DNA from 2 places in the Variovorax sp. FG153 genome. Region 2 is predicted to be linked to the other one. Evidence: predicted binding sites of a transcription regulator. Region 2 holds the regulator's gene; the other holds the start of a gene.

Region 1 (3,191 bases), on a different contig from region 2:
TGTCCTCGAAGCCCGGCTGCACGTAGCGGTCGGTCAGGCCGAGCTTGCGTGCCAGCAGGCTGGTGAAGCGGCGCGCGTCCTCGCTGGTGTAGTGCGTGGGGAAGCGCTCGTCGGCGAACAGCTCGGGGTCGTGCCACAACGTCTGGCCGTCGGCGCGCCAGAAGATCGACAGCGCCCAGCGCGGCAACTGCTCGCCCGGGTACCACTTGCCCTGGCCGAAGTGCAGGAAGCCGCCCTGGCCGTACTCGGCGCGCAGCCGGTGGACCAGCTCGGTGGCATAGCCGCGCTTGGTGGGGCCGAGCGCGTCGGTGTTCCACTCGGGCGTGTCGCGGTCGCTGGTGGCCACGTAGGTGGGCTCGCCGCCCATCGTGAGGCGCACGTCGCCGGCCTGCAGCCGCTTGTCGACCGCCTCGCCCAGTGCCAGCACCTCGGTCCATTGCTCCTCGGTGTAGGGCTTGGTCACGCGCGGCGATTCGTAGATGCGCGTGACCTTCATGTCATGGCCGAACTCGACCTTCGACTCGTCGACACCGCCCTCGATGGGCGCGGCGCTCGAGGGCGTGGGCGTGCAGGCCAGCGGGATGTGGCCCTCGCCGGCCAGCAGGCCGGAGGTGGCATCGAGGCCGATCCATCCGGCGCCCGGCAGGAACACCTCGCACCAGGCATGCAGGTCGGTGAAGTCGACCGTGGTGCCGCTCGGGCCGTCGAGCGCCTTCACGTCGGGCGTGAGCTGGATCAGGTAGCCCGAGACGAAGCGCGCGGCCAGGCCGCAGTGGCGCAGCAGCTGCACCAGCAGCCAGCCCGAGTCGCGGCAGGAGCCGCTGCCGTTGGCGAGCGTTTCTTCCGGCGTCTGCACGCCGGGCTCCATGCGGATCAGGTAGTTGACGTCCTGCTGCACCTGCTGGTTGATGCCGACCAGGAAGTCGATGGTGCGCTGTTCCTTGCGGTCGATCTTGTCGAGGTAGGCCGCGAGCAGCGGCGTGGGCTCCTCGGTGACCAGATAGGGCGCGAGTTCCTCGGCCTGCGAGGGCGTGTACTTGAACGGGAAGTTCTCGGCCTGCGGCTCGAGGAAGAAGTCGAAGGGGTTGTAGACCGCCATCTCGACCACGAGGTCGACCGTGACCTTGAACTCGCGCGTCTTCTCGGGGAACACGAGCCGCGCCTGGTAGTTGGCGAACGGGTCCTGCATCCAGTTGACGAAGTGCTCGGCCGGTTCGACGCGCAGCGAGTACGAGATGACGTTGCTGCGGCAATGCGGCGCCGGACGCAGCCGGACGACCTGCGGGCCGAGTTGCACCAGGCGGTCGTATTTGTAGTGGGTGACGTGGTGGAGCGCGGCGTGGATGGACATGCGTTTTTGTGTGCAGTACTGGCAGATTGCATCGAAAAGATGTCTCTGGTGAGACGCATACTAGCCCAGAAGACAAAGCAATTAGCGCGCCACGGAGCGTCGTTGGGGGAGGGTTTGCATCATGGTCGCCGAGGGTGTGCGAGACGCATCCGATGCCGTCGTGCGCGCGCGCTGCGCCTTCGTCGCGCTCGCGGCAGCGCTCGCGGGCGTGGCGCTGCAGCTGCGCCAGCCGGTGCTGTGGGACGGCATGGTCTATGCGGGCGGACTGCTCGCCGGCATCGCGGGTCTCTGGTCGGCCTGGCGCCTGCCGCGGCATGCGCGCACCGCCTGGGTCTGCGCCGCGCTGGCCGGTGCGGCGATCGGCGCGGGGCTCGCGGGCGCACGGGCCACGGTCTATGCAGCCGGCGCGCTCGATCCCGCGCTCGAGGGGCACGACCTGCAGCTCGTGGGCGTGGTGTCGCAGATGCCGCAGCGCGGCGATGCCGGCACGCGTTTTCGCTTCACTGTCGAGTCCGCGCGCTGGGCCGACCCTGCCGCGGCCGGATCGCCCGCGGTGCCCGACCGCATCGCGCTCGGCTGGTATGCCGAAGGCAGCAGCCTTTGGAACGGCGCGGCCGATGCGTCGGCGCCGGACCTCCTGCCCGAGAGCCCGGTGCATGCGGGCGAGCGCTGGCGCCTGACCGTGCGCCTCAAGGCGCCTCACGGCCATCGCAACCCGCATGGCTTCGACAGCGAGCTGTGGATGTGGGAGCAGGGCCTGCGCGCCAGCGGCCATGTGCGCATCGGCGCGCGCGACGAGGCGCCCGCGCGGCTGGGCCTCACGGGGCGGCATCCGGTCGAACGCGCGCGTGAGGCGGTGCGCGATGCCATCTTCGCGCGCGTGCCCGAGCGCTTTGCCGCGGGCGTGATCGCCGCGCTGGTCACGGGCGACCAGGGCGCGATCGACCGCGAGGGCTGGGACGTCTTCCGTGCCACCGGCGTGGCCCACCTGATGTCGATCTCGGGCCTGCACGTGACCTTGTTCGCGTGGCTCGCCGCGCATGTCGTCGGCGCGCTCTGGCGCCGCGGCCCGCGATTGATGCTGCGCCTGCCGGCACAGCGCGCGGCACTCGTGGGCGGCGTGCTGCTGGCCGCGCTCTATGCGCTGTTCAGCGGCTGGGGCGTGCCATCGCAGCGCACGGTCTGGATGCTCGCGACCGTGGCGCTGCTGCGCCTCACGGGGCGACGCTGGCCCTGGCCGCACGGCTGGCTGCTGACCGCGGCGGTGGTGGTCGCGTTCGATCCCTGGGCCCTGACGCAGGCCGGCTTCTGGCTCAGCTTCGTGGCGGTGGGCGTGCTGTTCGCCACCGATGCGGGCTGGCCCGGCGACACGCGCCCGGGCCTGCGCGCGCGGCTGTGGCGGCTGCTGCGCGAGCAATGGACGATCACGCTGGCGCTCACGCCCTTGAGCCTGCTGCTGTTCCAGCAGGTGTCGCTGGTCGGGCTGGTGGCCAACCTGGTCGCGATTCCCTGGGTCACGCTGGTGATCACGCCGCTCGCGATGCTCGGCACCGTCGCCGCGCCGCTGTGGGACCTCGCGGCGCGCGCGGTGCAGGTGTTGGGATTGCTGCTGTCGTGGCTCGCGGCGTTGCCGTTCGCCAGCATCTCGATGGCCGCGCCGCCGGCGTGGCTGGCGGCCTGCGGCGTGGCGGGCGGCGTGCTCGCCGCGATGCGGCTGCCATGGTCGCTGCGCGCGCTCGGCCTGCCATTGCTGCTGCCGGTGCTGCTGTGGCAGCCGGCGCGTCCCGCCCTCGGCGAGTTCGAACTGCTCGCGGCCGACGTCGGCCAGGGCAATGCGGTG
Region 2 (3,191 bases):
CGACATTGGGCGTGGCCGCGAAGCCGCGCAGCAGCTCGTCCTCGCCCGCGGTGTAGAGGTCGTCCATCAGCACGCGCACCCGCACGCCGCGCTGCGCGGCGTCGCGCAGGGTGCGCAGCAGGTAGCGGCCGGTCTCGTCGTTCTCGATCTGGTAGTACTGGACGTCGAGCGTGCGCTGGGCCCGGCGCGCGAGCTGGATGCGGGTGTCGAAGGCGAAGTCGCCGCCCGGCATGAGGCGAAAGCCGCTGAGGTCGGGGTCGGGCTGCGCGGCCAGCGCGATGCGCCCGAGCGCGGTGTCCTTCGACACGGCGATGGCCTTGGTGGGAGTGCGCGGTGCCTCGTCGGGCAGCGAGGCGCAGCCGGCGGCCAGCAGCGTGGCCGCGAGGGCGAACACCCGGAGCCCACGGCGCGACAGCAGGCGTCGGGCCATCGGCGGCTTTCTACAGGGCCTTGCGCAGGTTGGCGGGCGCGATGCGCAGCGCCTCGCGGTACTTGGCGACGGTGCGGCGCGCGCACTCGATGCCCTGCTCCTTGAGCATCTCGGAGATCTGGCTGTCCGACAGCGGCTTCTTCACGCTCTCCGAACCGACGAACTGCTTGATCAGCGCGCGCACCGCGGTGCTCGAGGCATTGCCGCCGGTCTCGGTGCCCAGCGCCGAGCCGAAGAAGTACTTGAGCTCGACCGTGCCGAAGGGCGTGGCCATGTACTTGGCGGTGGTCACGCGCGAGATGGTGGATTCGTGCAGCCCGAGCTCGTCGGCGATCTCGCGCAGCACCAGCGGGCGCATCGCGAGCTCGCCGTGCACGAAGTAACTCTTCTGCCGCTCGACGATGGCGTTGCTCACGCGCAGGATGGTGTCGAAGCGCTGCTGGATGTTCTTGATGAACCAGCGCGCCTCCTGCAGCCGCTGCGACAGCGCCTGGCTGCCCTCGCCCTTGTGCGACTTGAGCGCGCCGGCATAGATGTCGTGCACGCGCAGCCGCGGCATCACCTCGGGGTTGAGCATGACGCGGAACTTCACGTTGGTGCCGCGGCCGGTCTTGGTGACGATCACGTCGGGAATGACGATGTTGCGCTCGACGTCGACGAAGCGGCGGCCCGGCTTGGGCTCCAGGCGCGCGATGACCTGCAGCGCCGAGCGCACCAGTTCCTCGTTGGTGCGCGTGAGCGTGGCCAGGCGCTTGAAGTCGCGCCGCGCGAGCAGCTCCATCGGCTGCTTGCAGATGGCGAGCGCGGTCTTGCGCACCAGCTCCTCTTCCTCTGTCTCGTCTTCGTCGGCCAGCGCGCGCAGCTGGATCGCGAGGCATTCGCCGAGATCGCGCGCGCCCACGCCCGCGGGCTCCAGGCTCTGCAGCAGGCCGAGCGCGACCTGGAAGTGGTGCACCAGCTCGTCGAACTGGTCGTTGTCGTCGCCCGCGAGGCCCGAGGCCAGCGCCGGCAGCGAATCCTCGAGGTAGCCGTCGTCGTTGAGCGACTCGATCAAAAAGCGCAGCGCGGCGCTGTCGTTCTCGTTGAGCCGCAGGCTCAGCGCCTGGCGGTGCAGGAAGGACTGCAGCGATTCCTGGCTGCGCGCGAGCTCGGTGGCATCGGCGCGCTCGTCGTCGCCGGTGCTGCTGTTGTTGCGCGCAGGCGCGTCGCTGCCCCACTCGCTGTCGTCGGGCGCCATGTCGACGGTGCCGTCGCCTTCCCAGTCGGGCTCGCGCTCGGGCGAGTCGAGGGCCGGCTCGGCCTCGGACGACGAGGCGGTCTCGGTGGACGTGGTCGAGGTCGACGGCGCGGCGCCCGCGTAGTCGCTCTCGGCCTCGCGCTCGGTGTCCTCGCGCGGCGCGGGCGTGTCGGCAGCGTCGAGGCCGAATTCCTCGCGCGCGGCTTCCTCGGCGGTGCGCTCGAGGAAGGGGTTCTCGTCGAGCATCTGCTCGACCTCCTGGCTCAGCTCGAGCGTGGAGAGCTGCAGCAGCCGGATCGACTGCTGCAGCTGAGGCGTCAGCGCGAGATGCTGCGAAACGCGCAGCGACAAGCCTTGTTTCATGCCCTCAGGAAATGGCTGGCGCGAGGGTCATCACATGCGGAAGTGCTCGCCCAGGTAGACCCGGCGCACTTCGGCGTTGTCGACGATCTCCGAGGGCGTGCCCTGTGCCAGCACATGGCCGTCGCTGATGATGAAGGCGTGATCGCAGATGCCCAGCGTCTCGCGCACGTTGTGGTCGGTGATGAGCACGCCGATCCCGCGTTCCTTCAGGAAGCTGATGATGCGCTGGATCTCGATCACCGCGATCGGGTCGATGCCGGCGAAGGGCTCGTCGAGCAGGATGAAGCGCGGCTGGGTGGCCAGCGCGCGCGCGATCTCGACGCGGCGGCGTTCGCCGCCCGACAGCGCGAGCGCGGGCGAATCGCGCAGGTGGTCGACGCGCAGGTCGGCCAGCAGTTCCGACAGGCGCTCTTCCATGCGCTGCTTCGACAGCGCCTGCGGCCGGCCGTTGGCGTCGGGTTCGCGCTGCAGCTCGAGCACCGCGCGCACGTTCTCCTCGACCGTGAGCTTGCGGAAGATCGAGGCTTCCTGCGGCAGGTAGCTCAGGCCCATGCGCGCGCGGCGGTGGATCGGCATGTGGGCGATCGGCTCGCCGTCGATGGAGATCTCGCCCGCGTCGGCGCGCACCAGCCCGACGATCATGTAGAACGAGGTGGTCTTGCCGGCGCCGTTGGGGCCGAGCAGTCCGACGACTTCGCCCTTCTGCACGTCGAGCGAGACGTCCTTGACCACCTTGCGGCTGCCATAGCTCTTCTGCAGGCCGCGCGCGACGAGGCGGCTGCCCGGCACGCCGTTGGCTTCCTGGGTTCCGGCGGCTTCGATCACTTGCGCTCTTCCGCTTCGCCGCTGAGCGTGGTGCTCGGGCGCAGGCCGGCGCCCGGGGCCGGCGTGGCCGCCGGGGCCGCGGGACGGCGCGTGGCCGGGGCCGAGGCGCCCGGTGCCGCGGGCGCGGCCGACTTCGGCGTGAGGATGGCCTTGACGCGGCCGCCGCCGCCCGGTGCCGACACGCCGGCGTTCGGCGGCACGGTCGAGCCGTTGACGGTGTAGGTGTCGTTGCTCTGGTCGTAGACGATCAGCGCGCCGCTGCTCTCGTCGTTGGGCGTGGCGCCGACCAGGCGGCGCATGACGGCGCGGCGGATGAACTTGACGTTGTCGGCGCGG

What was found. Region 2 encodes sigma-54, which starts transcription at its own class of promoters, with help from an activator protein. Its sites were predicted from a motif close to TGGCANGNAANCTGCTTT; they were not measured.
Region 1: ACODT0_RS28650 (transglutaminase family protein) is a predicted target of sigma-54. The motif match lies at 1,426-1,443, and genes of this name have one in related genera.

Annotation. Positions count from the first base shown of each region.
Region 1 is NZ_JBMDKG010000033.1:29,811-33,001, reverse strand. It holds gene ACODT0_RS28650 (transglutaminase family protein) at 1-1,351, opposite strand, end outside; gene ACODT0_RS28645 (DNA internalization-related competence protein ComEC/Rec2) at 1,473-3,191, shown strand, end outside.
Region 2 is NZ_JBMDKG010000018.1:49,881-53,071, reverse strand. It holds gene ACODT0_RS20165 (phospholipase D family protein) at 1-430, opposite strand, end outside; gene ACODT0_RS20160 (RNA polymerase factor sigma-54) at 441-2,030, opposite strand; gene lptB (LPS export ABC transporter ATP-binding protein) at 2,061-2,855, opposite strand; gene lptA (lipopolysaccharide transport periplasmic protein LptA) at 2,852-3,191, opposite strand, start outside.